4 regions of the Bradyrhizobium commune genome follow, and region 2 is predicted to be linked to each of the others. Evidence: predicted binding sites of a transcription regulator. Region 2 holds the regulator's gene; each other region holds the start of a gene.
The links. Region 2 encodes PhoB, which activates phosphate uptake and scavenging genes when phosphate is short. Its sites were predicted from a motif close to TGTCATNNANCTGTCAT; they were not measured.

Region 1 (7,157 bases), 1.3 Mb from region 2:
ACTACGATACCGGCGCGACCGACACGACGATCAAGCTCGGGCAGACCATGCCCTATTCGGGGCCGGCCTCGGCCTATTCGGCGATCGGCCGCGCCGAAATCGCCTACTTCAAGATGCTCAACGAAAAGGGCGGCATCAACGGCCGCAAGGTCGAGCTCCTCAGCATGGACGATGCCTATTCGCCGGCGAAGACCGTCGAGCAGGTGCGGCGTCTCGCCGAGAGCGACGAGGTCTTCGCGATGTTCTCGATGCTCGGCACCGGCCCGAACATCGCGGCGCAAAAATATCTCAATGCCAAGAAGATCCCGCAGCTGTTCCCGTCGAGTGGCGCCAGCCGCTGGAACGATCCGCAGCATTTCCCCTGGACCACGGGCTCGCAGCCGACCTACCGGACCGAGGGGCGGCTCTACGCCAAGTGGATCCTGGCGAACAAGCCCGACGCCAAGATCGCCGTCATCACGCCGGATGAGGATCCCGGCCGCGACTATCTCGCGGGCTTCAAGCAAGGGTTAGGGGAGCACGTCAGTCAGATCGTGTCCGAGGCCGTCTACGAGACGACCGATCCGACCGTCGATTCCCAGATTGTCAAGTTCAAGGCCGCCGGTGCCGACGTGCTGTTCAACGAGTGCACGCCGAAATTCGCGGCGCAGGCGATCAAGAAGGCGGCTGAGCTCGGCTGGAAGCCGCAGATCATTCTTCCGGCCGTCTCCAATTCCGTCGGCTCGGTGCTGGTGCCTGCGGGACTGGAAAATTCCGTCGGCATCGTCACCGGCGCATTCCAGAAGGATCCCGGCGATCCGCGCTGGGCCGACGATCCCGGCATGAAGGCCTGGCGCGAATGGATGAAGACCTACAATTCCGGCGCCGATCCCGCCGACATCTTCAACGTCACCGGTTACACCATGGCGCAGATGATGGAGCTGGTGCTGCAACGTGCCGGCAATGACCTCACGCGCGCCAATCTGATGAAGCAGGCGCAGTCGTTCAGGGATGTCGAGCTGCCGATGCTGTTGCCGGGCATCAAGCTCAACACCTCCGCCGAGCAGGTCACGCCGATCCGGCAATTGCAGATGGCCCGCTTCAACGGCAAGTCCTGGGAGCTGTTCGGCGACGTGCTTGGCGAATAGCATGCCCCACCGCGATCGCTTCCTCCAGCCCTAGTGATGACATGACGACACCGACCGGTCCTCTCAGCGGCATCCGTGTTCTCGATCTGACGAGCGTGCTGTTCGGTCCCTATGCGGCGCAGATGCTCGGCGATTGGGGCGCAGATGTCATCAAGATCGAGCCGCCGACGGGCGACACTTGGCGCTATACCGGCGTGTTCCGGAACCGCGGCATGAGCGGCCAGTTCATGGCGGTCAACCGCAACAAGCGCAGCCTCGCGCTCGACCTGAAGCATCCGGACGGCAAGGCGGCGCTGGCCAGGCTGATCCCGACGGTCGATGCGCTCGTCACCAATGTGCGTCCCGCCGCGATGGCGCGGCTCGGCTTCGGCTATGAGGCCTGCGCAAAACTCAATCCGCGGCTGATCTATGCCGCGGCGACCGGGTTTGGGCAGGACGGCCCGTGGGCGGCACGTCCCGCCTTCGACGAGATCATTCAGGCGGCCTCGGGGCTCGCATCGTCGATCGGATCGGACGAGGAGCCGGAATTCATCCCGAGCCTCGTCGGCGACAAGATCTGTGCGATGGCGATGGTCGGCGCGGTGTCCGCCGCGCTGTTCCGGCGCGAGCGCAGCGGGCAGGGCCAGTTCGTCGAAGTGCCGATGCTGGAGACGATCGCGGGCTTCAACAGCATCGAGATGCTGGGCGGACACGCCTTCGATCCGCCGATCGGCCCGACCGGGTACAAGCGGATGAAGAATCGGCGCCCGGTGCGGACCAAGGACGGCTGGCTGACGATGCTGCCCTATTCGGGGGACAATTGGTGCGCCTTCTTCGAGGCCGTCGGCCGCCCAGAGCTGATCGAAGAGCTCGGCGTGCGCGATCCCGTGCTGCGCTCGCAGAACATCGACAAGGTCTACGATCGCATGAGCGAGATCGGGCCGACCCGCACCACGGCCGAGTGGGAGGAATTGCTGCTGCGGCTCGACGTGCCCCACACGGCTTTTGCGCGGCTGACCGAGATCGGCGATCAGCCGCACCTTGCGGCCGTCGGATTGTTTGCCGACATCGATCACCCGACCGAAGGTCGCATTCGCCAGGCGCGGCCTGCGACGAAATTCTCCGAAAGCCCGGCCGGCATTCACCGCATGGCGCCGCGCCTCGGCGAGCATTCGCGCGAGGTGTTGCGCGAAGCTGGGATGAGTGACGCGGAAATTGAAGCGCTGATTACGAACAAGGCGATTGGCGCGCCGTAGTGGCGCGCCGCGCTTGCGTCGGTCCGTTACCGCCTGCCGGCGGCTGACGCCGTCATGGTCGCCGGTCCAAAGCTCTGCTGCCAGTACATCTCGACCTGCTCGATCAAGGTCGGCGGCAGCGGAACGTAGTTGAGCGTTTCGGCCTGCGACTTGCCGTTCTCCAGCGACCAGCGAATGAAGTCGATGGCCGCCGCGGACCGTTCCGGAGATTTCGGCTGCTTCGGCATCAGCACGAAGGTCGTGGCCGTGATCGGATAGGCATCCTCGCCCGGCGCGTTGGTGAGGACGAGATGGAAGTCCCTGTCCGCCGTCCAGTCCGCGCTTGAGGCTGCGGCCTGGAACGATGCCGCGTCGGGGACGACGAAATGACCGGCGCTGTTCTGCACCACGCCGAACGAGATCTTGTCGAGCCGTTGCAGCGCATAGGCATATTCGAGATACCCGATCGAGCCGGGCACGAGGCTCACGAGGGAGGCGACGCCGTCATTGCCCTTGCCGCCGAGCCCGACCGGCCACTCGACCGCGGTGCCTTCGCCGACGCTCGTCTTCCATTGCGGGCTGACCTTGGACAGATAGTTCGACCAGTTGAACGTCGTGCCGGAGCCGTCGACGCGATGCACGACGGTGATCGGCGCGTTCGGCAGCTTGAGATCCGGATTGATGGCGCGAATGGCCGGATCATTCCAGGCCTTGAGCCTGCCGAGATAGATGCCGGCGAGCACCTCGCCGGTGAAGTGCATCTGGCCCGGCTTCACGCCGTCGACGTTGACGACCGGAACGACGCCGCCGATCACGATCGGAAACTGGATCAAGCCGAGCTTTTCCAGCTGTTTTGGATCCAGTGGCATGTCGGTTGTGCCGAAATCAACGGCGGCCTTCTTGATCAGGCCGACGCCGATGCTTGATCCCACCGCCTGATAGCTGACGGTGTTGCCGGTCTTCGCCTTGTAGATGTCGATCCATTTCGCCATCACGGGCGAAACGAAGGTTGAGCCTGCACCTGTGGTCTCGGCAGCGAAACTTTGCGTGACGACGACCAGAGCGGCGAGGACGATCGGGAGCCTGAAATGTTTCATCATGCGTGCGAGGCTAGCAGCACGAATCGGAAGCCTCTGTGGCTTATGTCACAAAACTGTAATATTTGCCGAAATTGTCGAGTTCTGTTTTTCCGATGAATAATTCCGTGATCCCGGTCACATCCAGCTGTCTCGGCCGTCCCCGGTTGCGGTTAGTTGGCTCACGCCCGTTCGCCAGCCCCGGCCACGGCCCGCCCTTCCGCCCGCGCGGGCCGTCGTATAAGAGTGATTTGCCGCCGGTACGGTCCGAATATCGCCGGATACGGAACGGATGGTGGCTGCGATTTCTTAATCCAAAGATCGCAGTCTGACATGTGATCGACGCAAGAGCGGACTGGCAACCGGGGTATGGCATGAAAGACCAACTGACGACGGCGCAATCCAATGGAGCGATGCGGCGTTGGGGGCCTCCCGGAATTGTGATGACGTTCGCGGCCGCAGCCGCGCTGGCGGCACTGACCACGGGCGCCATGGCGGCCAAGCAGCCGCGCCAGACCGTCGAGGCGGTCGCGCCGCGCGAAGCCGGCGAGCCGATGATGGCGGTGGTGTCGATCAAGAGCCAGCAGGTCACTTTCTACGATGCCGAGGGCTGGATCCTGCGCGCGCCGGTCTCGACCGGCACGACGGGGCGCGAGACGCCGGCCGGCGTCTTCGCCGTGATCGAGAAGGACAAGGATCACCACTCGTCCATGTATGATGATGCCTGGATGCCGAACATGCAGCGCATCACCTGGAACGGTATCGCGCTGCATGGCGGGCCGCTGCCGGGCTATGCCGCCTCGCATGGCTGCGTCCGGATGCCGTTCGGCTTTGCCGAGAATTTGTTCGACAAGACCAATATCGGCATGCGGGTGATCATCTCGCCGAACGACGCGGCGCCGATCGACTTCTCGCACCCTTCGCTGTTCGTGCCGAGCAAGGAGGCCATCGCGGCAGCGCCCTCGCGCGCCCAAAAGCTCTCCGTCGAGGCCGAAGAGGCCACGCGGGTCGCCGACGAAGCCAAGAAGGCTGCAGCAGCGGCGGCGAAAGAGGCGCAATCGCTTCCGGCGACGCTGCGCAAGCTCGAGCAGCAGAAGGCCCGCGCCGACGCCGAGAACGCCTATGCCGATAAATTGGTTGCGAATGCCAAGACCGATCAGGCCAAGGCCAAGGCCGACGAGCTGAAGCAGAAGGCCGCGACCAAGGCTGCGGATGCTGCGACCCAGCTCGACGCCGCCAAGACCGCCGCGCAGCCGAAGCGCGATGCGGTGGCGGCCACCAAGGACGCCGCCAAGGCGGCTGCGACCAAAAAGGCCGATGCCGTGAAGGCTGCAACCGACGCCAAGCTCGCGCTCGAGCCGGTCTCTGTCTACATCAGTCGCGCAACGCAAAAGCTCTACGTCCGGCGCAACACGCACAAGCCGGCACCGGATGGCGGCGGCGAGGTGTTCGACACCAGCATCGAAGTGCCCGTCACCATCCGCAATCCCGACCAGCCGCTCGGCACGCACATCTTCACGGCGATGGCGAAGACCGACACGGGCCTGCGCTGGAGCGTGGTCTCCATCGACGAGGGCGACACCGCCAAGAACGCGCTCGACCGCATCACCTTCCCGCAGGAGGTGCTCGATCGCATCGCGCCGACGGCGTTGCCGCGGTCGTCGATCATCATCTCGGACGAGCCGCTGAGTGCCGAGACCAACTACCGCACCGAGTTCGTCGCGGTCTTGAACAATCAGCCCCAGGGCGGCTTCATTACACGCAGGCCGACCGCGCCTCCCATGGCCGTTGCCAGCGATGACGGCTGGGATAATGGCGGCAACGGTTTTGGCGGCAACGGTTTCTTCTTCTTTGGGCAGCGCGATCCCAATCCGCAACCGGTGCAGCGCCGTCAGCGCGGCGGCCAGTACCAGTACTACCAGCCGGCGCAGCCGATGCAGCGGAGCTTCTGGTAATCACGGCCGGGCCGTGATCACCAGCGCTTGAATCTTCGCCTCGACCGGTCCGGATCCATGCTTGATCCGGATCGCCTCGGCGACGGCATCGGTCGCGGCCTGAAGCTTGCTCGCATCCCTGGCCTCGATCTCGCTGCGCAGCGGCGTTCCCTGGCAATATGCGAACGCGACTTGCTCGGCCGTCGGCGCGCGGCTGATCGCGGGTCGCGTTTCGATCGCGATGTCGCTGAACCCCGCGCGTTCCAGATCGGCCTTGATGACGGCCTTGTCGTGATAGCCGTGCGGTGTCCGTGCCATGAAGCGCGGCGGATCGTCGGGAAACATTTGTCCGAGCACATCGGTTGCTTCGTTCGCGAACACATTGTCCTCGATGCGGTCCCAGACATTGAAGACGAAGGCGCCATTCGGCCGCAACACCCGCTTCGCCTCCGCGTAGCCCTTGACGCGATCCGGAAAGAACATCGCGCCGAACTGGCAGCACACCACGTCGAAGCTGGCGTCCCCGAAGGGCAGGGCCGCGGCGTCCGCCTGGTGCCACGAGATGCGGTCGTCCTTGCCCTGGCGCTGCGCCGCGATCGCGAGCATCGGCTCGTTGAGGTCGGTCACGACGTAGCGAACATGACCCGGCAGCGCGGCCGCGATCGCGCGCGTCACCGCACCGGTGCCTGCCGCCGTTTCAAGCAGCACCGAGGGCGAGAGCGCCGCGACGCGTTTGGCGATGTCGCCGGCATAATCGGCGAAGATCAGCGGGACCAGATATTCGTCGTAGATCCCTGGAATCGAGCCGGCGAAGACCTTGTCGGTGGCGGACATGTTTGCCTCGCTGAAGGGCTGGAGACAACGGGGTTGGACGGGTGCGTTAGCGCGCCAGCAGCGATGTAAAGCCCGCCGGCTCCTGCATCGCCTTGCGGGCGTCCAGCGACATCAGCTCATAGCGGCTGCCGTTGAAGACGCTGAGCCGGCTCTCAACGCCATTCGAACCGGCATAGCAGCCTTCGGGTGTGAAGCTGACATAGCCGTCGTCTCCGAAGCCGATCGCGGTCAGCAGCAGCCGCCGCTCCGCGATGTCCCACACCCTGATGGTCTTGTCTTCACTGGCGGAGATCAGCCGCGTTCCGCCCGGGAAGAACGCGACCGCCTCGACATCCTCCTGATGGCCCGCAAAGCTTGCCAGCATCCGGCCGCTGTCGGCGTCCCACAGATTCACCGATTTGTCGTGTCCGCCGCCGCCCGTCGCGATCCGCCGGCTGTCGGCGGACCAGCTCGCGGACACGACATAGTCCTTGTGCCCGATCAGAGGGCGGGACGCGCCGCTCTTGACGTCGAATATCCTCGCGGAGCCGAGCTCGGCGTCGGAACCAGCGCTGACCACGCGCGACCCGTCGGGAGAATACGCGACACGCAGTGCCTTGCGGCCGTAGGCGTCCTTGGCGTCGATCGCGCCGCTGGTGCGATGGAACCGGATCTTGCCGTCGAACCCGGCAGAGACGAATTCGCCGGAGCCGGAGGGCGCGTAGCTCAGCGAACGCACGGCCGCGCGCGCGGGATCGGCGCTCTGATGATCGAGCTTGCTCTTGGCGAGCTCGCGGCTCTGGATATTCCAGATCCGCACCACGCCATCCTCGCCGGCCGAGGCCAGGTATTTCAGCGACGACTCCGGCGCGAAGGCGACCGTGAACTGTTTTGCGCCGGCATCGAAGGTCAGGCTCTGGCCGTCGCTCCGGAGATCCCAGACCTTGACCTTGCCGTCCCATCCCGCGGAGGCGAGCAGCGTGCTGTCGGTCC
Region 2 (7,157 bases):
GCTCTCGGCGCCCTCGATCATCATCGGCCTGTTCATCTACGGCGCGGTGGTGGTGCCGATGCGCGGCTTCTCGGCGATCGCCGGCTGTCTCGCGCTCGCCGTCATCGTGATCCCGGTGGTGCTGCGCACGACCGAGGACATGCTGCTGCTGGTGCCGAACGCGCTGCGCGAGGCGGCCTCCGCGCTCGGCCTGCCGCGCTCGCTGGTGATCAAGCGCATCGCCTATCGCGCCGCCCGTTCCGGCCTCATCACCGGCGTGCTGCTTGCCACCGCCCGCGTCGCCGGCGAGACCGCGCCGCTGCTCTTCACCGCGCTGTCGAACCAGTTCTTCAGCCTGAGCCTGAACAAGACGATGGCGAACCTGCCGGTCACCATCAACAACTTCGTGCAGAGCCCCTACGCCTATTGGAAGCAGCTCGCCTGGAGTGGCGCGCTGCTCATCACCCTGACCGTGCTTGCCCTGAATATTGGCGCGCGCATCCTTGGCGCCGAAAGGACCGCAAAATGAGTGATCTTTCCGTATCGATGAGCGCGTCCGGTGGACTGCCCCAGGCCCCCACGCTGCCCGAAGCCCCCGCCAAGGTGACGGTGCGCAACCTCAACTTCTATTACGGCGAGCACCATGCGCTGAAGAACATCAACCTGGTGCTCGGCGCCAACCGTGTCACGGCGTTCATCGGGCCTTCCGGCTGCGGCAAGTCGACCCTGCTGCGCATCTTCAACCGGATGTACGACCTCTATCCGGGCCAGCGCGTCACCGGCCAGCTCATGCTGGACCAGACCAACGTCCTCGACCCCAAGCTCGACCTCAATCTGCTGCGCGCGCGCGTCGGCATGGTGTTCCAGAAGCCGACGCCGTTCCCGATGACGATCTACGAGAACATCGCCTTCGGCATCCGTCTCTACGAGAAGATCTCGAAGTCCGAGATGGACGACCGCGTCGAGAAGGCGCTGCGCGGCGGCGCGCTGTGGAACGAGGTCAAGGACAAGTTGAATGCGAGCGGCCTGTCGCTCTCCGGCGGCCAGCAGCAGCGCCTCTGCATCGCCCGTACCGTCGCGGTGCGGCCCGAGGTGATCCTGTTCGACGAGCCCTGCTCGGCGCTCGATCCGATCTCGACCGCCAAGGTCGAGGAGCTGATCCAGGAATTGAGCGAGAACTACACCATCGCGATCGTCACCCACAACATGCAGCAGGCGGCGCGCGTCTCCGACAAGACCGCGTTCATGTATCTCGGCGAGCTGATCGAGTTCGACGACACCAGCAAGATCTTCACGTCGCCGACCGACCGGCGCACGCAGGATTACATCACCGGCCGGTTCGGCTGAGGAGACAGGACATGGGTTCGGAACATACCGCAAAAGCCTTCGACTCCGACCTTCAGGAGCTGACCCGGCTGGTCGCCGAGATGGGCGGCCTCGCCGAGCGCATGATCGTCGATTCCGTCGACGCGCTGATCCGGCGCGACGTCGCGCTCGGCCAGCGCGTGGTCGCAACCGACGTCGAGATCGACGCGCTCCAGAAGAAGATCGAGGAACGCGCCGTGCTCACCATCGCCCGCCGCCAGCCGATGGCGGTCGATTTGCGCGAGATCGTCGGCGCCATGCGGGTTGCGACCGATCTCGAGCGGATCGGCGACCTCGCCAAGAACATGGGCAAGCGCGTCGCGGCGCTGGAGACCGATTTTCATCCGCTGAAGCTGTTCCGCGGCCTCGAGCACATGACCGATCTCGTGCAGCAGCAGGTCAAGTCGGTGCTGGACGCCTATGCCGCGCACGATCTGCCGGCGGCGATGGCGGTGTGGAAGGGCGACGAGGAAGTCGACGCCATCTGCACCTCGCTGTTCCGCGAGCTCCTCACCTACATGATGGAGGATCCGCGCAATATCTCGTTCTGCATTCACCTGATGTTCTGCGCCAAGAACATCGAGCGGATCGGCGACCATGCCACCAACATCGCCGAGACGGTGTTCTACATGATCGAAGGTCAGGCCATCACCGACAAGCGGCCGAAGGGCGACATGACGACCTTCGCCGCGCCGGTCCCGAATACGTAAGGAGCGACGACCCCATGGGCGCACGCATTATGGTGGTTGAAGACGAGGAAGCTCTGACCGAGCTTCTGCGTTACAACCTCGAAGGCGACGGCTATGACGTCGAGACGGTGATGCGCGGCGACGACGCCGACACCCGTCTCAAGGAGCACATCCCCGATCTGATCGTGCTCGACTGGATGCTGCCGGGTCTCTCCGGCATCGAGCTGTGCCGACGGCTGCGCGCCCGGTCCGACACCAAGCAGCTGCCGATCATCATGCTGACCGCACGCGGCGAGGAGAGCGAGCGGGTTCGCGGGCTCGCGACCGGCGCCGACGACTACATCGTCAAGCCGTTCTCGGTCCCCGAGCTTTTGGCCCGCGTGAAAGGCCTGCTGCGGCGCGCAAGCCCCGAGCGGCTCGCCACGGTGCTCGCTTTCGGCGACATCGAGCTCGACCGTGAAAAGCGCCGCGTGGCGCGCTCGGGCCGGCCGATCGATCTTGGCCCGACCGAATATCGCCTGCTCGAGTTCTTCCTGGAGCATCCCGGTCGCGTGTTCTCGCGCGAGCAGCTGCTCGACAGCGTCTGGGGCCGCGACATCTATATCGACGAGCGCACCGTCGACGTGCATATCGGCCGCCTGCGCAAGCTGCTCAATCTCGGCCGCGAGCAGGACCCGATCCGCACCGTCCGCGGCGCCGGCTATGCGCTGGATGATCGGTTCGCGAAGGCCGAGCAGACGTAAGCCGACCTGAAGCGCGATGAGATTGGGATGAATCGTCATCGCGCTTTAGGTTGTTGTTCGAGCATGATCTTTTCGGAAAACCGCTGCGCACTTTTCCGGATCATGCTTTAGCGAGCTGCCGCTACAAAATCGGTGCCGTCCCGGCGAAGGCCGGGACCCATAACCCCAGGGCGTAGTTGTTGCGCGAAGAGGGTAACTCCGAGTCTCCTTAACCACATCTGCCGGTGGTTATGGGTCCCGGCCTTCGCCGGGACGACAGCGGAGTTTGTTGAGCCGTTATCACGACGGCTCCTAAACTTGACTCAGATCTATCTCAGCGCGGCGGCTTCGCGGGCGCCCGCCGCCGATCCGCGGCCGGTTGATACGCCACCCGCGAATGCTGGGCGCAATAGGGCAGGCCGGAGAGCGCCTTGCCGCCGCAGAAGAAGAAATCCGGGCTCGAGGGATCGCCGACCGGCCAGTGGCAGGTCGCCTCGTTCAGCTCCAGCAGCGACAGCCGCTGGCTCATCGGCACCACGTTGTCGTAGGTGACCGGTTCGGCCTCGACCTCGATCTCGAAGGCCTGCGCCAAGGCGGTGTTGCCGCGCGCAATGGGACGGCTCACCCGCATCATATGCTGCGCGGGACGCGCCTTGCGCGGCCGGGGAGCCGCCGACGACGGGCTCTTGGCACGGCCGGACAGGCCGAGCCGGTGCACCTTGCCGATCACGGCGTTACGGGTCACATTGCCGAGCTCGGCCGCGATCTGGCTGGCCGAAAGTCCTGCTTCCCAGAGCTTTTTCAACTGCTCGACGCGATCGTCGGACCAGGTCAAAACCGTCATTGCACCCTTTCCTTCGTCGCGCGCCAGCCATCCTGGGGCGGCACGACGAATGCCTAAGCCTCGAAAAACCCATGCCGCCAGAATCCCTTAAGGCTCGCCGGGCACAACAATGCGCCCGAACGTTTACGCCGGTACATGAGGACTTTTGGGATCAGAACTGCCGCACGAGATGTCGTATCTGACAAGCCAAACGCTACAATATGGCGTGACTCGCGCGCAAGAGTCCGCCGACTCGCTTCCACATGTTCCGTGGCGAAAACTCCGCAAATTCGCCACCGCAAGACTACGGATTCAGCGTTTCGCGAGGCTGTCCGGTGGCATTGACACCCGTGGCGCCAAGCATAAGATAGTGACGCGTGCCGCCCTTAAAAGGCGGCACGTTTCGTTTTCCGGACCGGTCAATGGTGCGCTGCGTAAGGCGCCTCAGGCCATCCGAAACGCCCAAATGACAGCCAAAAGAGACGGTCATGACCAACAGCGCCGCGCCGCATCTGCTTCCCGTTTTCGCCAGGGCCAACATCGGCTTCGAGCGCGGCGAGGGCGTCTGGCTGATCGCGACCAATGGCGATCGCTATCTCGATTTCACCTCGGGCGTGGCGGTGAACGCGCTCGGTCATGCCCATCCCGCGCTGGTCAAGGCGCTGCAGGAGCAGGCCACAAAACTCTGGCACATGTCGAACCTGTTTCAGAGCCCGGACGGCGAGAAGCTCGCTGTCCGCCTCTGCAACGAAAGCTTTGCTGACTTCGTATTCTTCTGCAATTCCGGCGCCGAAGCGCTGGAGGGCGTGATCAAGCTGGTGCGGCATCATCACTTCTCCAAGGGCCATCCGGAGCGTTACCGCATCATCACCTTCGAAGGCGCTTTCCACGGCCGCACGCTGGCGACCCTGGCTGCCACGGGCTCCGAAAAATATCTCGAAGGCTTTGGTCCGCCGATGGATGGCTTCGACCAGGTGCCGCATGGCGACATCGAGGCCGTCAAGAAGGCGATCGGTCCGCAGACCGCCGGCATCCTGATCGAGCCGATCCAGGGCGAAGGCGGCGTGCGTTCGTCGCCGCCCGCCTTCCTCAAGGCGCTGCGCCAGCTTTGCGACGAGAAGGGCCTGCTGCTCGCGTTTGACGAGGTGCAGACCGGCATGGGCCGCACCGGCGATCTCTTCGCTCATCGGCGCACTGGCGTCACACCCGACGTGATGTCGCTCGCCAAGGCGCTCGGCGGCGGCTTCCCGATCGGCGCAGTGCTCGCCACCGCCGACGCCGCGGCCGGCATGGGTCCCGGCTCGCACGGCTCGACCTTCGGCGGCAATCCGCTCGCGATTTCGGCGGCGAACGCCGTGCTCGACGTCATGCTCAAGCCCGGCTTCTTCGATCACGTGCAAAAGATGTCGCTGCTGCTCAAGCAGAAGCTCGCCTCCGTGATCGATCGTCATCCCGACATCGTCAGCGAAGTGCGCGGCGAGGGGCTCTTGATCGGCATCAAGGCCGTGGTGCCCTCCGGCGATCTGGTCGCAGCGCTACGCAATGAAAAGCTGCTCACCGTCGGCGCCGGCGACAATGTCGTGCGTTTCCTACCGCCCTTGATCGTGACCGAAGCGGAGCTCGAGGACGGCGTCGCGCGGCTCGAACGCGCCTGCACGGCGCTTGCCGGCAACAAGCGGGCGGCAAGCTGATGAGCGGTACGCCCAAACATTTCCTCGATATCAGCGAGCTTCCGCTGTCGGAGCTCAAGAGCATGCTGGCCGCGTCTTCGGCCATGAAGGCGAAGCAGAAGGCGCATCAGCCGGTCAGACCGCTCGAAGGCAAGACGCTGGCGATGATCTTCGAACGTCCCTCGACGCGGACGCGCGTGTCGTTCGACGTCGCCATGCGCCAGCTCGGCGGCGAGCCGATCATGCTCACCGGGGCCGAGATGCAGCTCGGCCGCGGCGAGACCATCGCCGACACCGCGCGCGTGCTGTCACGCTATGTCGACGCCATCATGATCCGCATCCTCAACCACGATGCGCTGCTCGAGCTTGCGGCCTACGCGACGGTGCCCGTCATCAACGGACTGACGCGGCGCTCGCATCCCTGCCAGGTGATGGCCGATCTCCTGACCTATCAGGAGCATCGCGGCCCGATCGAGGGCAGGACGGTGGCCTGGACCGGCGACGACAACAACGTGCTGGCGTCCTGGGCACACGCGGCCGAGCGCTTCAAGTTCCAGCTCAATGTCGCGACCCCGCCGGAGCTTGCGCCGAAGAAGGCGATGCGCGACTGGATCAAGGCGACCAGCGCGCCGATCGTGCTCGGCACCGACCCCGAGGCCGCCGTGAAGGGTGCCGATTGCGTCGTCACCGACACCTGGGTGTCGATGGGCGACAAGGAAGGCGAGCACCGTCACAACGTGCTCAAGCCCTACCAGGTCAATTCCAAGCTGATGTCATTGGCAAAGCCCGACGCGCTGTTCATGCACTGCCTGCCCGCGCATCGCGGCGAGGAGGTCACCGACGAGGTGATCGACGGCCCGCAATCGGTCGTGTTCGACGAGGCCGAAAACCGCCTGCACGCGCAGAAGGGCATTCTGGCCTGGTGTTTTGACGCGGTGAAGTAAGCGCGGAAAGTAGAGATCGTCGTCCCGGCGAAAGCCGGGACCTATACCGCGTGATCTCTCGGTTGCCGAAGCCAGGCGTACCGAACGGCGAATCTTCGCCAAATAAAAGCCTGTGGTTATGGGTCCCGGCCTTCGCCGGGACGACACCGAATGTGCGGTATCGTTATGCGATCATCATTGCATCCGGAACTCGCCCCTCTTCCATTCCACCTCCTCCGACCCCAGATAATGCGCCATGGTTTCCCAATCCCCTGACATGAAAACCGGGCCTCAAGGCCCGGTTCGCGCGCCATCAGCGGTTCCGATCGATGATGCCGTGCTGCCTTACGAGGTCGACGCGCTCGACGTGCGCGGGCGGCTGGTGCGGCTCGGGCCCGCGCTCGACGAGATCCTGACCAAGCACGATTATCCGGCGCCGGTCGGCAAGCTGCTCGGCGAGGCCATCGTGCTGACCACGCTGCTCGGCTCGGCGCTGAAATTCGAGGGCCGCTTCATCCTCCAGGCCCAGACCGACGGCCCGGTGTCATTCCTGGTGGTGGATTACAATGCGCCGGACCGTCTGCGCGCCTATGCCCGCTACGACGCGGCGCGGCTCGGTGAGACCAGGAATCCTGGCTCGCATTCCGGCGCGCTGCTCGGCCGCGGCCATCTCGCCATGACCATCGACCAGGGTCCGGACATGAGCCGCTATCAGGGCCTCGTCGCGCTCGACGGTGGCAGCCTGGAAGATGCGGCCCACGAATATTTCCTGCGCTCCGAGCAGATCCCGACCCGCGTCCGCATCGCGGTCGGCGAGGAGTGGCGCTCGAGCGATGGCGGCAAGCATCGCTGGCGCGCCGGCGGCATGCTGATGCAGTTCCTGCCGAAGGCGCCGGAGCGCGCGCGCCAGGCCGATCTGCACCCCGGCGATGCGCCGGAGGGCGTCGAGGTGCACAGCGTCACCGAGGACGATGCCTGGGTCGAGG
Region 3 (7,157 bases), 1.6 Mb from region 2:
CGGGCCGCCACGACCGCCACGCTCGCCGCCGGGGCCAGCGCCGAACACCGGCTTCGGCTTCATCGGCAACAGGCCTTCACGCTGCAGCTTCTTGCGGGCCAGCTTGCGCGCGCGGCGCACGGCTTCGGCCTTTTCGCGGGCCTTCTTCTCGGAGGGCTTTTCGTAGTGACCGCGGAGCTTCATCTCGCGGAAAATACCCTCGCGCTGCATCTTCTTCTTCAGCGCCTTGAGGGCTTGGTCGACATTGTTATCGCGAACGAGAACCTGCACGCGGCATCCTCTTCAGTGGATCGGATTTGAATTCTGGTAAGTCTAAGGGGATGGCAAAACGCGCAGGCCCTTAACCTTGAGGGCGCGTCTGTATCAGACAAAAGCCGCGATGTCCACCTGCCAAGCAGGTTTTCGGACCAAGTTCAGCCATTAAATCAGGCGAAATTACCCCCTGTGCGGCCTTGATTTGGGTGGTTTGGCGCCAAGGACGGGCTGTTCCCGGACGACTCGCGCCGGAAACCAGAAAATCAGGGGAGGACGCCACATGGACATGAAGAAATACGCGGCCGAGGCGATCGGCACGTTCTGGCTGACATTTGCAGGCTGCGGCAGCGCGGTGATCGCCGCCGGCTTTCCCCAAGTCGGCATCGGCCTGGTCGGCGTGTCCCTGGCCTTCGGCTTGAGCGTCGTCACGATGGCTTATGCGATCGGCCACGTCTCGGGCTGCCATCTCAATCCGGCCGTCACGGTCGGTCTCGCCGCCGGTGGGCGTTTTCCGGCGGGGCAGATCCTGCCATACATCATCGCACAGGTCTGCGGTGCGATCGTCGCCGCCGAGCTGCTCTACGTGATCGCCAGCGGCGCGCCCGGCTTCGACGTCACCAAGGGCTTTGCTTCCAACGGCTATGATGCGCATTCGCCCGGCCAATACAGCCTGGTCGCGTGCTTCATCACCGAGGTGGTGATGACCATGATGTTCCTGTTCGTCATCATGGGCTCGACCCATGGCCGCGCGCCGGCGGGCTTCGCGCCGCTCGCGATCGGGCTTGCGCTGGTGATGATCCATCTCGTCAGCATCCCCGTCACCAACACGTCGGTGAATCCGGCGCGCAGCACCGGACCCGCGCTGTTCGTCGGCGGCTGGGCTTTGGCGCAGCTCTGGCTGTTCTGGATCGCGCCCCTGATCGGCGGTGCGCTAGGCGGGGTGATCTATCGCTGGCTCAGCGAGGAGCCGGGCGGCGTTGTCGCCGGCGCAAAGACGGCGTGATCGCAAAGCGGGATCGCGGGCGTCAGCGCGGTCCCGCCACCGGGCCTTACTTGGATTTTGAAGGCCAGACTTCGGTGACATGGCCCATCTTGCGGCCGGGGCGCGGCGCGCCCTTGCCGTAGATGTGCACGGTCGCGCCCGGCACGCTCAGCCATGTTTCGTAATCATTGATCTCGTCGCCGATCAGATTGGTCATGGTGACGATGTCGCCGTGGCGCACCGGCTTGCCGAGCGGCCAGCCGGCGATGGCGCGGATGTGCTGCTCGAACTGGGAGACGGAGGCGCCGTCCAGCGTCCAGTGTCCGGAATTGTGCACGCGCGGGGCGATCTCGTTGACCAGTACCTTCGGTCCGGAGCCGTTGGCGAGCACGAACATCTCCACCGCCAGCACGCCGACATAGTCGAGCGCGGTGGCAATCTTGCCGGCGATGCTGCGCGCCTCCTCGGCGAGTGCATCGGGAATCGGCGCGGGCGCGCGGGAGATCTTCAGAATGTGGTCGCGGTGCTCGTTCTCGGTGACGTCGAAACATTCGACCTGACCTGCGGCGGAGCGCGCGGCGATCACCGAGATCTCGCGCTCGAACGGCACGAAAGCTTCCAGGATCGCGGATTTGGTGGCGAGGCTGGTCCACACCTTGGCGATGTCGTCGCCTTCGCGGATGATGGCCTGACCCTTGCCGTCATAGCCGAAGCGGCGGGTCTTCAGCACGGCCGGCAGGCCAATCTTTGCGATCGCCTCGCGCAACGACGCGACGGAGGTCACGTCGGCATAAGCAGCAGTGCCGATGCCGAGCCGCGTCACAAAATCCTTCTCGGCGAGCCGGTCCTGGGTGGTCTCCAGGATCTTGCGATTCGGCAGCACCGGGCGGCGCGCATCGAGCACCATGGCGGCCGCCGACGGCACGTTCTCGAATTCGTAGGTGATCACGTCGACGTCGTTGGCGAACAGCTCGAGTGCCTCGACATCGGCATATTCGGCGCAGGTCGCGTTCAGCACGACGTCGAAGGCCGGCGAATCCGGATCGGGCGAGAACACCTGGCAGCGCAGGCCGAGCCGCGAGGCGGCCATTGCCAGCATGCGCCCCAATTGTCCGCCGCCGAGAATTCCGATGGTGTCGCCGGGCTTCAGCTTCACCTGCTTTCCGTCAGTCACGCCTTGTCCTCCGGACGCTCGGCGACCGCCTCGGTCTGCGCCTTGCGCCAGGCGGCGAGGCGATCGGACAGCGCCGGATCGGACAGTGCCAGCACGGCGGCCGCAAGCAGCGCCGCGTTGATCGCGCCCGCCTTGCCGATCGCGAGCGTGCCGACCGGGATGCCTGCCGGCATCTGAACGATCGAATAGAGCGAATCGATGCCCTTGAGCGTCCTGGATTCGACGGGCACGCCGAACACCGGCAGTTCTGTCAGCGCCGCGGCCATGCCGGGCAGATGCGCCGCGCCGCCGGCGCCGGCAATGATGACCTTGAAGCCTTCAGCTTTGGCGCCTTTGGCGAAACTAAACAGCCGGTCCGGGGTCCGGTGTGCCGAGACGATGCGGGTTTCGCAGGCAACCCCGAGCGCTGCGAGCGTATCGGCAGCATGCCGCATCGTCTCCCAGTCCGACTGGCTTCCCATGATGATGGCGATCGGCGCGGTCATGTCGTCAATTGTGCTCGGGAAAACAGAAACATAGGCCAGATTAACGGTTCCGGCCGGCGGCTCGCAAGGCGGTGGCAAGGAGAAGGGAATGCACTATCCTGTCTTGGTGAATCCCCGCAAGCCTTCATTGAGCAGGAAGCCCATGAAGAAACCAAAAAGGGCGACCGCTGCGAAGGCCAAAAAGGGCCGAAAAACCAGCGGGAGCCGACCCAAAACGGTCTCCAAGCGTTCGGCGGCGCCGGTGCGTCGTCGCGCCTCAGCCGCTGACGATGTCGAGGATACCGTCAAGGCGACCATTCGTGGTCTGCGCAGCAAGCTCAAGGAGGCGCAGCGTCGGGTCGCGGAACTCGAGTCGGCTGCCGACACCGATTTCCTGCTCGACATTCCCAACCGGCGCGGTTTCGAGCGCGAGCTCCAGCGCGCCATCGCCTACATGAAGCGCTACCGCGCCAGCGGCGCACTGATCGTGCTCGACGTCGACCGGCTGAAGCCGATCAACGATTCCTTCGGCCATGCCGCCGGTGACGAGGTGCTCAAGGCGATCGCCAGCACGTTGACGCGACAGATCCGCGCGTCCGACGTGGTCGGCCGTCTCGGCGGTGACGAGTTCGCGCTGCTGTTGTGGAATCTCAGCGAGACCGACGCCAAGGCGAAGGCTGTGATCTTCGAGCAGGCGGTCGACGAATTGTCGTTCGTGTTTCGCGGCCAGCACGTGACTGCGGGCGCCTCTGCCGGCGTCGCGCTGCTCGGCCCGCAATCCGATGCAGCCCGTGCGCTGGAAGAGGCAGATGCCGCCATGTATGTGCGCAAGGCCCACCGGCGGCACGAGCCGCGGATCAGGCTTGTCAGCAGCGAGCGCTAAAGTGTCGCGAGATCTTCCGGCACATTGCCGAATTTGCGCAGCAGTTTGGCGTCGCCGAATTCGCCGGTCATGGGATCGCCGCTGCGGCTGAATGCGACGGCGCCGATATGGCCGGCGGTGTGCGCCAGGTTCTCGGCGCGCCGTAGCGCGGCGGTCGATGTCTGGCATTCCTCCGCGGTGCCCGCGACAGGCGATCCATCGGCATCGATCAAAAAGGGCATTGCAACGTAATAGGTCAGATCGGACATGGCGTTGCTCCGGTATCAAAAACTAGGCGGCGCTGCTCCGCGCCTTGCTGCGTGAGGTTTCCGGAATGCAGCCGGCCGAGATCGCCGCCCGCAATTCCTCGAGCTCGGCTTCGAGATATTCGTTGGCCATGATCAGCGCCTTGATGGTGCTGCGCAGATTGCCGTCGCACATCGCGATGGCCTGATCGCAGGCTTGCTCATAGTGGCTGTTGTCGAAGAGGGCGGTTGCGGACATCGGCGTTTTCCTGGGCGGTTGGGTGTGAATGTTCCCTCTTTGTTCTTATTGAGTCAAGTGGAATCGAACGCCGTCGCGTCGCGTCGCAGCAAGACGCAGGCAGTCGGATCAGGCGATGATGTCAGGCGTGATCTGGTCTTCGATGAAGGCGATGCGGTCGCGTAACAACAGCTTGCGCTTCTTCAACCGCTGCAACCGCAATAGGTCGGGTGCTGGCGATTGATGCAGTGCATCGATCGCCGCATCGAGATCTCGGTGTTCCTGCTGCAACCGGGCGAGTTCGGCTTCGAGCTCGCGCTCGTCTTCATTGGTCATGTCTGCGGTGGCCGAAAAACCGATAGGCGTGAGATTAAGGCTGTGGATGCCCTGTGGAAATTATCGTCCTTGCGCGGCGTGATCGCAAGCGATCTGGATCGTCGCTCACCGTTCTCTCGCAAGATATTTCGGTGGATCGCTCAACGCTGCCTGCGTAAGCACTTTGATATCATGGATTTTTTGCCACGTGGTTCCTTACTCACGCTTCATTACATATGAAAATTCAAAAATGACGCTGCGACGACGGATACCCATCGACAGAACGAATCGGTGATGTACACTTCCTCGTCCGGATCGAATCCAAGGTTCACCCCTACCGAGGAGGTTTCGAATGACAATTCAGGCACATCTGGTTGAATTGGAACGGAAGCATAAAACTCTCGAAAACGAATTGCACGAAGCTCTCGTGCACCTTTCAACAGACGACCTGCAAATTGTTGAGTTGAAGCGCCGGAAGTTGATGGTCAAGGACCAGATCGAGCGTCTGAAGCACACCGGCGACACGCTTCACTAGTAACCCCCCGTAACAGCGTAGAGTTTGACCGTACCCTTTCGCGCAGGGATGAGGGCTTTTGCGTTCATCCCTGCCGCAAGATGCGCGCTGCGCAACGATCGTTGCGCGGCGGATTCTTGTTTTGACGCGTTTTCTCGCGCGAACCGGTATCTGCTTCGCTCGAAAACGCTCTAGATATTTGCGAGCTCGGCGACGTGATCGGCGATCGCGAGCGACGATGTCAGTCCGGGTGATTCGATACCGAACAAATTGATCAGGCCTTCGACGCCATGGTCGCGCGGGCCCTGCATTAGAAAATCCTGCGTGGCGACAGCTGGCGGCACGATCTTCGGGCGAATGCCTGAATAGCTCGGCATCAACGCGCCATCGGGCAGCGTCGGCCAGTATTTGCGGATCGCCGGATAGAAGCGCTCGGCGCGCGACGGATCGACCTCATAGTCGATCGTCTCGATCCATTCGACGTCGGGGCCGAAACGCGCCTGTCCTGCCATGTCCAGCGTCAGATGCACGCCCAACCCGCCGGGCTCTGGCACCGGATAGATCAGATGCGAGAACGGTGCCCTGGCGTTACAGCTGAAGTAATTGCCCTTGGCGAGGTAGGCCGGCGGAATCCGCTCCAGCGGCATGCCGTCGATGTGGCGCGCGACCGTCGTTGCCGATAGCCCGGCGGCGTTGACGAGAAGGCCGCATTGCAACGTCATCGGCGCCTCGCCGCCAGCGTCGATCTCGATGATCCCACCAGCCGCCTTGGCGCGGATCAGCGGTGTGTGAAACGCGAAGGCTGCGCCCGCCTCTTCCGCCTCGCCGCGCAGCGAGAGCATGTAGGCATGGCTGTCGATGATGCCCGTCGAGGGCGACAGCAGCGCGGCGTCGCAGGCCAGTGCCGGCTCGAGCGCGCGTGCGGCCTCGCCCGAGAGCAGCTGCATGTCGAGCACGCCGTTGGCCTCGGCATGCGCCTTGATCGATTGCAGCTTCTCGGTTTCCTTCGTGCTGGTCGCGACGATCAGCTTGCCGCAGTTCTTGTGCGGGATGCCGCGCTCGCCGCAATAGCGGTAGAGCGCGTGCTTGCCGCTGACGCACATGCGCGCCATCCAGCTTCCGGCGCGGTAGTAGATCCCGGCGTGGATCACCTCGCTGTTGCGCGAGGAGGTGACGGTGCCGATCGCCTCGGCTTCCTCGAGCACGATCACCTCGCGCCCAGCCTGTGCAAGCTTTCTGGCCACCGCGAGCCCGACCACGCCGGCCCCGATGACGACGCAGTCGACCCTATCCATGGTCGTTCAGGATGCTCGTCATGGGTTGCGCCGGGACTTCGCCGGGAAAGCGGGCCCGAAGGATGTTCTCCATTAAGGAAACATTTATCATGTCAGGGCAATTGCCGTATTTCTCGTCACATTTTTCCGTCGTTCTTACAGGCGTTTACCCGATCCAAACCCGTGAAGCCAGACAATCCGCAGTTGAAATCGCGGGTGGCTGATGGCTGAGAAGAACTGGCACGCGGGCAGCACCATTCTGATTGCTGTGCAGGTCGTCGTGTGCCTGTCCGGAGCGATCACGCCTGCGCGCGCCTTTGCGCAGTCCGAACCGTCCGCGCCGGAGGCCTATCTCCCCGGGCTCGATCCCAGCCTGGTCTGGGAGGCCCTGATCTGCGGCATTGCCGTCTGCTCGCTGCTGGTGGCCATCGGCGTGTGGATCAATTCCGCATTGCACCGGGCCAGGCGTTCGCAGTTGCGGCGTAACGCCTTCGTCTCCTCCGCCATGAACAACCTGAACCAGGGCGTGGTGATGACGGATGCGCAGCGGCGCATCATCTTCTGCAATGACCGCTATCTGGAGATCTACGGCCTGTTGCGGTCGGAGCTCTGGGCCGACATGACCGGCTACGACATCCTCGAGTTGCGGCGCCAGCGCGGGGTGCTCGGCGGCGTCTCCGACGACGAATTCTACGAGAAGGCGGCAAGCCCCAACGGCCTGATCACCGAACTGCCGGACGGCCGGGCCATCCTGGTGAAATATTTCGAGCTGCCGAATGGCGGTTCGGTGGCGACGCATCTCGACGTTAGCGAGCAGCGCATGCTGTCGCGGCA
Region 4 (7,157 bases), 1.2 Mb from region 2:
ACACGGCGAGTGAAGTTTCGACGAGCTCGGAGCCGATCAGGGCCCGGCCACCTTCAAGGAAAATGTCTGTCACGCGACCACGGTTCGTTTGCTGGCAGAGGAATGTGCTCCTGCTTCGTATGTCGTCAGGAAATCTTCAATCGCGAGCTTGCGGAAATCGGGCAGCGCTGCACGCAATTTGTCGTGATCCCAGTCCCACCATGCCAGCCTTGCAAGCCGTCCGGCAACCTCTTCCGAGAACCGGCGGCGCACGATCCGCGCCGGATTGCCGGCGACGATGGCGTAGGCCGGCACGTCCTTGGTGACGATGGCGCCGGCCGCGATCACCGCGCCGGTGCCGATGTTGCGGCCGGGCAGCACGATCGCGCCATGGCCGATCCAGACGTCATGGCCGATATGGACGTGATGCTGGCGCCGCCAGTCGAAGAATTCCTCGTCGTCGCTCTCGCCCGGGAAGTAGGCACTGGAGCGATAGGTGAAATGCGCCTGCGTCGCGCGATGCATCGGATGATTGCCGGGATTGATGCGCGTCACCGCCGCAATCGAGCAGAATTTTCCGATCGTCGTGTAGGTGATCTCTGCGTCGTTCACGACGTAGGAATAATCTCCCATCGCGACTTCATGCAGGATGGTGCGGGCGCCGACCTCGGTATAGGCGCCAAGCCTGGTCTCGTGCAGCTTCGCCGAAGGATCGATGGTCGGCTGGACCGAAAGCACCTTGGCCATGCTGCATCCGAAAATTCGAGGGCGGGCGCCCGTCATCGAGTCGCTTGATGACAATGTCATGACGAAGCGATGACAGGGGACGAGGTGTGTAGGATCGCCGCACCGCAGCGTGCGTGTCACACAACTGTCAAGCGCCGGCGATAGCGGTGGGAGCCAGCTACTCTGGAGCCCTGCATGCTGGTGGTGGAAGGTCTGACGTGCCGCTTCGGCGCAAAAGCCGCGGTGGACGACGCTTCGTTTCAAATTGCCCCCGGCAGCTTCGTCGGTGTGATCGGGCGCTCCGGCGCCGGCAAATCGACCATGCTGCGCATGATCAATCGCCTCGCGACGCCGACACAGGGCCGCATCCTGTTCGACGGCCTCGACGTCACCGCGCTGCGCGGCAAGGAGCTGCGGCAGTGGCGGGCGCGCTCCGCGATGATCTTCCAGCAGTTCAACCTGGTCGGCCGGCTCGACGTTCTGACCAACGTCTTGATGGGACGTCTGGCCACCATGCCGGCCTGGCGCTCGCTGTCGCAGATCTGGCCCGAGCAGGACAAGGCGCTGGCGATGTCGGCGCTCGAGCAGTTCGATATCGCAGCACTCGCCGCCCAGCGCGCCGACCAGCTCTCCGGCGGCCAGCAGCAGCGCGTGGCGATTGCCCGTGCCCTGGTGCAGCAGCCCGACATCATCCTTGCCGACGAGCCGATCGCCTCGCTCGACCCGCGCAACACCAAGATCGTGATGGATGCGCTTTTGCGCATCAACAAGCATTTCGGCATCACCGTGCTCTGCAACCTGCATTCGCTCGACCTGGCGCGCAGCTATTGCGACCGCCTGATCGGCATGGCGCAGGGCCGGGTGGTGTTCGACGGCGCGCCGGCGGAGCTGACCGATCTGGTTGCGCGCGAGCTCTACGATCTCGAAGCCGCCGACGTCATGGGCGGCACGCCTGCGCCGGCGCCCGAGGGTGTCCCGGCGCTCGGAACCGCCGCTGCGGCTTGAGCCGCGGCGCACCTGTCGTTGCCCGTTTTTGCGTCCACCGATCCCAACCGATGAAGAGGGTATCATGATCACTCGCAGATTAATTCTTGCCGGCGCCGCCGCGCTCACCTTCGCCGGATCCGCCTCCGCCGAAGACTGGAAGACCAAATACCCGGAGATCACCTTCGCCGTGATCCCGGCCGAGAACGGCTCCGGCGTCACCGAGCGTTACGGCCCCTTCATCAACTACCTGTCGAAGGAGCTCGGTGTGAAGGTGACGCTGCGTGTCGCCAACGACTACGCCGCGGTCATCGAGGGGCAGCGCGCTGGCAACATCCACATCGGCTACTACGGCCCGGCCTCGTTCGCCCGCGCCCGCCTGACCGGCGTCAAGACCGACGCCTTCGTCATCGACGTCAATGCCGACGGCTCGAAGGGCTATTACTCGGTGTTCTACGTGCTGGCGAAGTCGCCGTACCAGAAGATCGAAGACCTCAAGGGCAAGAACCTTGGCCTGGTCGATCCGAACTCGACCTCGGGCAACAACATGCCGCGCTTCAAGCTGAACGCGATGGGCATCGATCCCGACGCCTATTTCTCCAAGGTCGTCTTCACCGGCAGCCACGAGAATGCCGTGCTGGCGCTGGCCCAGGGCACCGTCGACGTCGCCGCCAATTGGTGGAACGCCGACGACGATTCCAACCTGACCCGCATGCTCAACAAGGGCATGGTTAAGTCGACCGACGGCACCGTGATGAAGAAGGAAGACTTCCGCATCATTGTGAAGTCCGACCTCATCATCAACTCGCCCTACGCCTATCTCAGCGATCTGCCCGACGACATGAAGGCCGCGATCAAGAAGGCCTTCCTCGATGCGGCGCAGAAGGATCCCGAGGCGTTCAAGAAGCTCTCCGACGGCAAGAACAAGCCGTGGGAGCCGATCGCCAACGACGATTACAACAAGACCATCGAGCTGATTAAGTTCGTCGACGCTTTGCGCAAGAAGGCGTCCTGATTTCGTCGGGACGACGCTACTCGAGCCGGGTCGATGGACCCGGCTCTTTTCTTGATGGACCCGTGTGATCGATGACGATTGCGGTTGCGATCCTTCCCGAGCAGCAGCTCGCCGCCCTGAACGCCACCTATCGCAAGGCGGTTGCGCGCAAGCGCCTGCGGCTGCTGGCGGGGCTCGCCTTGTTCGTGGTCGCGCTGATCGTGGCCTCGATCGGCGCCGAAGTGAATTTGCGCACCTTCTTCACCTATTTCGGCAACTTCATCAGCTATTTCGACCGAATCCTCACCCTCGACAACGGTCAGCGGGTCTGGACTAATTTCGGCGAGTGGTTCTGGGGCCTGCATAAATGGCTGAAGCTGCTCGGCGAGACGCTGCTGATCAGTTATGTCGGCACGCTGTCCGGCGCCGTCCTCGCCTTCGGGCTCAATTTTTTCGCCGCTGAAAACACCTCGCCCGCGCCCTGGCTGCGCTTCACGGTTCGGCGCCTGCTCGAATTCGCCCGCACGGTGCCCGGCATCGTCTTCGCACTGATCTTCGTCATCGCCTTCGGCCTCGGGCCGATGGCGGGCGTGCTCGCGATCGCCATCCACTCCACTGGCGCGCTCGGAAAGCTGTTCTCGGAGATCGTCGAGAACGCCGACATGAAGCCGGTCGAGGGCATCCGCTCCACCGGCGCGAGCTGGCTCTCCTGCATGCGCTTTGCGATCCTGCCGCAGGTCTCGGCCGGCTACGCCAGCTACGCGCTGCTGCGCTTCGAGATCAATGTGCGCGAGGCCTCGGTGATGGGCTTTGTCGGTGCCGGCGGCATCGGGCAGGAGCTCATCGTCGCGATCCGCAAGTTCTACTATTCCGACGTCAGCGCGATCCTCATCACTATCATCGTCACGGTCTTCCTGATCGACATCACGACCGGCTGGGTGCGCGGCCGGCTGTTCGGCAAGGAGGCGCGGAATTGAGCAAACCGCCCGACGTCAACACCGCGGAGATCCGCGCGCGCTATCCCGATGTCTTCAACCGCCCGGCCTCGGCGCGCCTTGCGACACCCTTGATGCTCGCTCTCGCGCTCGCGATCTTCGTGTTCGGCCTGGTCGATCTCGATTTTTCGCCGGCGCGCCTGTTCTCTGGGCTGAGCCAGCTCGGCTGGATCAGCATGATGATGATCCCGCCCGATCCCGGCTCGTCGCTGCCGCTCTATCTGAGGGCGCTGGGCGAGACGCTGTCGATCGCGCTGCTCGGCACCACGCTCGCCGCGCTGCTCGCGCTGCCGGTCAGCCTGCTGGCGGCACGCAATGTCGTGCCGAGCATCGTCCGCTTTCCCATCCGGCGTTTCCTCGATTCAATCCGTGGCGTCGATACGCTGATCTGGGCGCTGGTCTGGATCAACGTCGTCGGCCTCGGCCCGTTTGCCGGTGTGCTCGCGATCGCGGTGTCGGATTTCGGCGCCTTCGGAAAACTGTTCTCGGAGGCGATCGAGGGCGCCGACCAGAAGCAGGTCGAAGGCATCCGCGCCTCCGGCGGCAGTGCGCTCCACGAAATCCGCTTCGGCCTGATGCCGCAGGTATTGCCTGTCATCGCCGGCCAGGTGCTTTATTTCATCGAGTCCAACACCCGCTCGGCCACCATCATCGGCATCGTCGGCGCCGGCGGCATCGGCCTCCAGCTCGCCGAGCAGATCCGCGTGCTGGAATGGCAGAAGGTGTCGTTCCTGATCCTGATGATCCTGGTCGCGGTCGCCGCGATCGATTTCATCTCCGGCAAGCTGCGCTTTGCGATCATTGGGCGAAGAGCGGTGGCGTAACTGGCAGCTGCCGTAGGGTGGGCGAAGCGAAAGCGTGCCCACCATTTCTGTCGCGGTCTTGGATAGATGGTGGGCACGGCGCGAAGAGCGCGCCTTTGCCCACCCTACGAGTCCAGATTCGCGGAGAGCCCCTTACGACTCCACCAGAAACTCCACCCGCTCCGCGGCAAAGCGCGAATGCTTCGTCACCAGGGGCTTGCCGTCGAGGTCGAGGTCGGTGGCGTCGACCACCAGGATCGGCCGACCCAGCGGCAGGTCGAGCCGCGCGGCGTCGGTGGCGTCGACGATGCCTGCGGTGATCCGGGTCGCGCCGCGGCGATAGTCGCGCACGCCGTAATGCTCGAGCAGTTTTGTCATCGAGCGCGTCGCCGCAAACACCTCGCCAGCGCCCGGAAACAGCTCTGCAGACAGCCAGGTGGTGGAGACGCAGATCGGCGTGCGGTCGGCGAGGCGAATAGCTTCGATCCGCACCAAGGGCGCGCCGATTTTCAGTCCCAGCTCGCGCGCGAGCTCGCGGGTTGCGACATCCTCGCCGGCCTCGATCAGCTGGCCGCGCGGCTCGCGGCCGCCGGCACCGACGATCTCGGAGAAGCGGGTACGCGAGCGCAGCGGATAAGCGAGCTTCTGCGCCTCGACATAGGTTCCGCTGCCGCGCTCGGCCCGCACCAGGCCACGCTCGGCAAGGGCTGCCAGCGCCCGCCGCACGGTATGGCGGTTCACGCGATAGGTTTCGGCGATTTCCATCTCGCCCGGCAATTTGTCGCCGGCGGCGAAGCGGCCGTCGGCGATGCCGCGCTCGATGCCGTCGGCAACGAGGCGCCACAGCGCGACGCCTGAAGAGGCGGTGTCCTGCATGCTCATGTCGCCGGCGAGCCTAGCCCAGAAATCACGAGTTTGTCACGAAACAGTCATGGCGCTTCCGTATCAAGTTGTCTATTATCATAGACAACTTGGATTCGGCAAGGTCGGTGGATTCCGTGACCCAGCGCAATACCCAGCAAGCCCAGCGCAAGGCCGCCATGGCGGTGCTGGCGCACGCGGAGGCGGGCGAGATCGCCGCTCGCCTCCGCGCTATCGCCTTGCCCGGCCTTCAGGATCTGCGCGCACCGGAAAATGGCCTGGTGATGCTGCGCGGCCGCGTCGGCGGCGACGGCGCGCCGTTCAACCTCGGTGAGGCAACGGTGTCGCGTGCTGCGGTGCGGCTTGCGAGCGGCGAGGTCGGGTTCGGCTACACGCTGGGGCGGGACGGCGAGAAGGCGCGGCTGATCGCGCTGTGCGATGCGCTGGTGCAGTCGCAGGATTTTGCCGCGATCGTCGAGCGCGACGTTATCGCGCCGTTGCGCGAGCAGCTTATGGTCGAGCGGAAGCAGGCGGCGGCAGAGACCGCCGCCACGAAAGTTGATTTCTACACCATGGTGCGCGGTGAGGGGTGAGGCCATGACCACGATTGCGGAACTGCCGCCGGGTTTCGTCGACAAGGTGTTGTCGGCGCAATCGACCTTTCGCTCGGTCATGGACGCGATGGCGCGGCCGGGCTCGGTCCAGCGCATCGTGCCGATGGCGGGCGCGCCCGGGCCGATGATGCGCGGCACAGCCGCGATCGCGCTGACGCTGTTCGATCACGACACCCCGCTCTGGCTCGATGCGCGGATGTCCGAGCATTCCGATGTCGTGAAATGGCTGAAGTTCCACACCGGCGCGCCGGTCATCCAGGATTCCTCGATCGCAAGCTTTGCGCTGATCAGCGACGGCATCCTGCTGCCTGAGCTCGAGCGCTTTGCGCTCGGCACCAGCGAATATCCGGATCGTTCGACCACGGTGATCATTCAGGTCGACAGCCTGGATGCCGGACATTTTTTCGAGCTGCGAGGCCCCGGCATCGATGGTGTCGCCACGCTCCAGGCGTCGATCAAGCCGGCCAATCTGTTCGAGCGGCTGCGGATCAACGAGGTGCTGTTTCCGCGCGGCATCGATGTGGTGCTGGTCGCCGACGACGCCGTGGTTGCGATCCCGCGCACGACGCGTGTCGCGAACAAGGGGAGCTGACGCATGTATGTCGCAGTCAAAGGCGGCGAACGCGCCATCGAGAACGCCCATCTCCTGCTCGCCAATGCGCGCCGTGGCGACCAGAGCGTGCCGGAAGTCACGCTCGACCAGATCTCGGAGCAGCTCGGCCTTGCGGTCGATCGCGTCATGAGCGAAGGCTCGCTCTATGACCGCGAGCTCGCGGCGCTCGCGATCAAGCAGGCGCGCGGCGACCTGATCGAGGCGATCTTCCTGGTCCGCGCCTTCCGTGCGACCCTGCCGCGCTTCGGCGCCAGCGAGCCGGTCGACACCGGCGCGATGCGGGTGCAGCGGCGGGTGTCCTCGACCTTCAAGGACATTCCGGGCGGCCAGATCCTCGGACCGACCTTCGACTACACCCACCGCCTGCTCGATCCCTCGCTCGCCAATGGCTTTGTTCCCCAAGCGCCGGCTGTGGCCGAAGCTTCGACCGCGCCGACGCCGCGCGTGACCGATATTCTTGGCCGCGACGGGCTGATCGAATCCTCTCCGTCGGCCGAGGACGGCGCCAGCGTCGGCGATCTCACCCGCGAACCCCTGAACTTCCCGGCGGATCGCGACCTGCGTCTGCAGAATCTCGCGCGCGGCGAC

Region 1: a site for PhoB is predicted at 3,485-3,501, ahead of pstS (phosphate ABC transporter substrate-binding protein PstS). Genes of this name have one in related genera too.
Region 3: a site for PhoB is predicted at 4,786-4,802, ahead of IC761_RS06340 (YdcH family protein). Genes of this name have one in related genera too.
Region 4: a site for PhoB is predicted at 5,398-5,414, ahead of phnF (phosphonate metabolism transcriptional regulator PhnF). Genes of this name have one in related genera too.

The regions. Positions count from the first base shown of each region.
Region 1 covers NZ_CP061379.1:6,058,833-6,065,989, reverse strand. The annotation lists gene IC761_RS28440 (ABC transporter substrate-binding protein) at 1-1,127, shown strand, start outside; gene IC761_RS28435 (CaiB/BaiF CoA transferase family protein) at 1,169-2,362, shown strand; gene pstS (phosphate ABC transporter substrate-binding protein PstS) at 2,389-3,441, opposite strand; gene IC761_RS28425 (L,D-transpeptidase) at 3,792-5,372, shown strand; gene IC761_RS28420 (class I SAM-dependent methyltransferase) at 5,373-6,185, opposite strand; gene IC761_RS28415 (caspase family protein) at 6,232-7,157, opposite strand, start outside.
Region 2 covers NZ_CP061379.1:7,350,643-7,357,799, reverse strand. The annotation lists gene pstA (phosphate ABC transporter permease PstA) at 1-508, shown strand, start outside; gene pstB (phosphate ABC transporter ATP-binding protein PstB) at 505-1,326, shown strand; gene phoU (phosphate signaling complex protein PhoU) at 1,338-2,054, shown strand; gene phoB (phosphate regulon transcriptional regulator PhoB) at 2,069-2,776, shown strand; gene IC761_RS34540 (GcrA family cell cycle regulator) at 3,090-3,599, opposite strand; gene IC761_RS34535 (aspartate aminotransferase family protein) at 4,067-5,269, shown strand; gene argF (ornithine carbamoyltransferase) at 5,269-6,192, shown strand; gene IC761_RS34525 (Hsp33 family molecular chaperone) at 6,428-7,157, shown strand, end outside.
Region 3 covers NZ_CP061379.1:1,314,004-1,321,160, forward strand. The annotation lists gene rpsU (30S ribosomal protein S21) at 1-270, opposite strand, end outside; gene aqpZ (aquaporin Z) at 536-1,258, shown strand; gene IC761_RS06310 (5-(carboxyamino)imidazole ribonucleotide synthase) at 1,305-2,411, opposite strand; gene purE (5-(carboxyamino)imidazole ribonucleotide mutase) at 2,408-2,896, opposite strand; gene IC761_RS06320 (GGDEF domain-containing protein) at 3,039-3,758, shown strand; gene IC761_RS06325 (hypothetical protein) at 3,755-4,006, opposite strand; gene IC761_RS06330 (hypothetical protein) at 4,029-4,241, opposite strand; gene IC761_RS06335 (YdcH family protein) at 4,350-4,556, opposite strand; gene IC761_RS06340 (YdcH family protein) at 4,888-5,070, shown strand; gene IC761_RS06345 (NAD(P)/FAD-dependent oxidoreductase) at 5,241-6,344, opposite strand; gene IC761_RS06350 (sensor domain-containing protein) at 6,547-7,157, shown strand, end outside.
Region 4 covers NZ_CP061379.1:920,214-927,370, forward strand. The annotation lists gene IC761_RS04370 (alpha-D-ribose 1-methylphosphonate 5-triphosphate diphosphatase) at 1-73, opposite strand, end outside; gene IC761_RS04375 (LbetaH domain-containing protein) at 70-726, opposite strand; gene phnC (phosphonate ABC transporter ATP-binding protein) at 901-1,710, shown strand; gene phnD (phosphonate ABC transporter substrate-binding protein) at 1,775-2,704, shown strand; gene phnE (phosphonate ABC transporter, permease protein PhnE) at 2,776-3,660, shown strand; gene phnE (phosphonate ABC transporter, permease protein PhnE) at 3,753-4,502, shown strand; gene phnF (phosphonate metabolism transcriptional regulator PhnF) at 4,635-5,363, opposite strand; gene phnG (phosphonate C-P lyase system protein PhnG) at 5,471-5,935, shown strand; gene phnH (phosphonate C-P lyase system protein PhnH) at 5,940-6,548, shown strand; gene IC761_RS04415 (carbon-phosphorus lyase complex subunit) at 6,552-7,157, shown strand, end outside.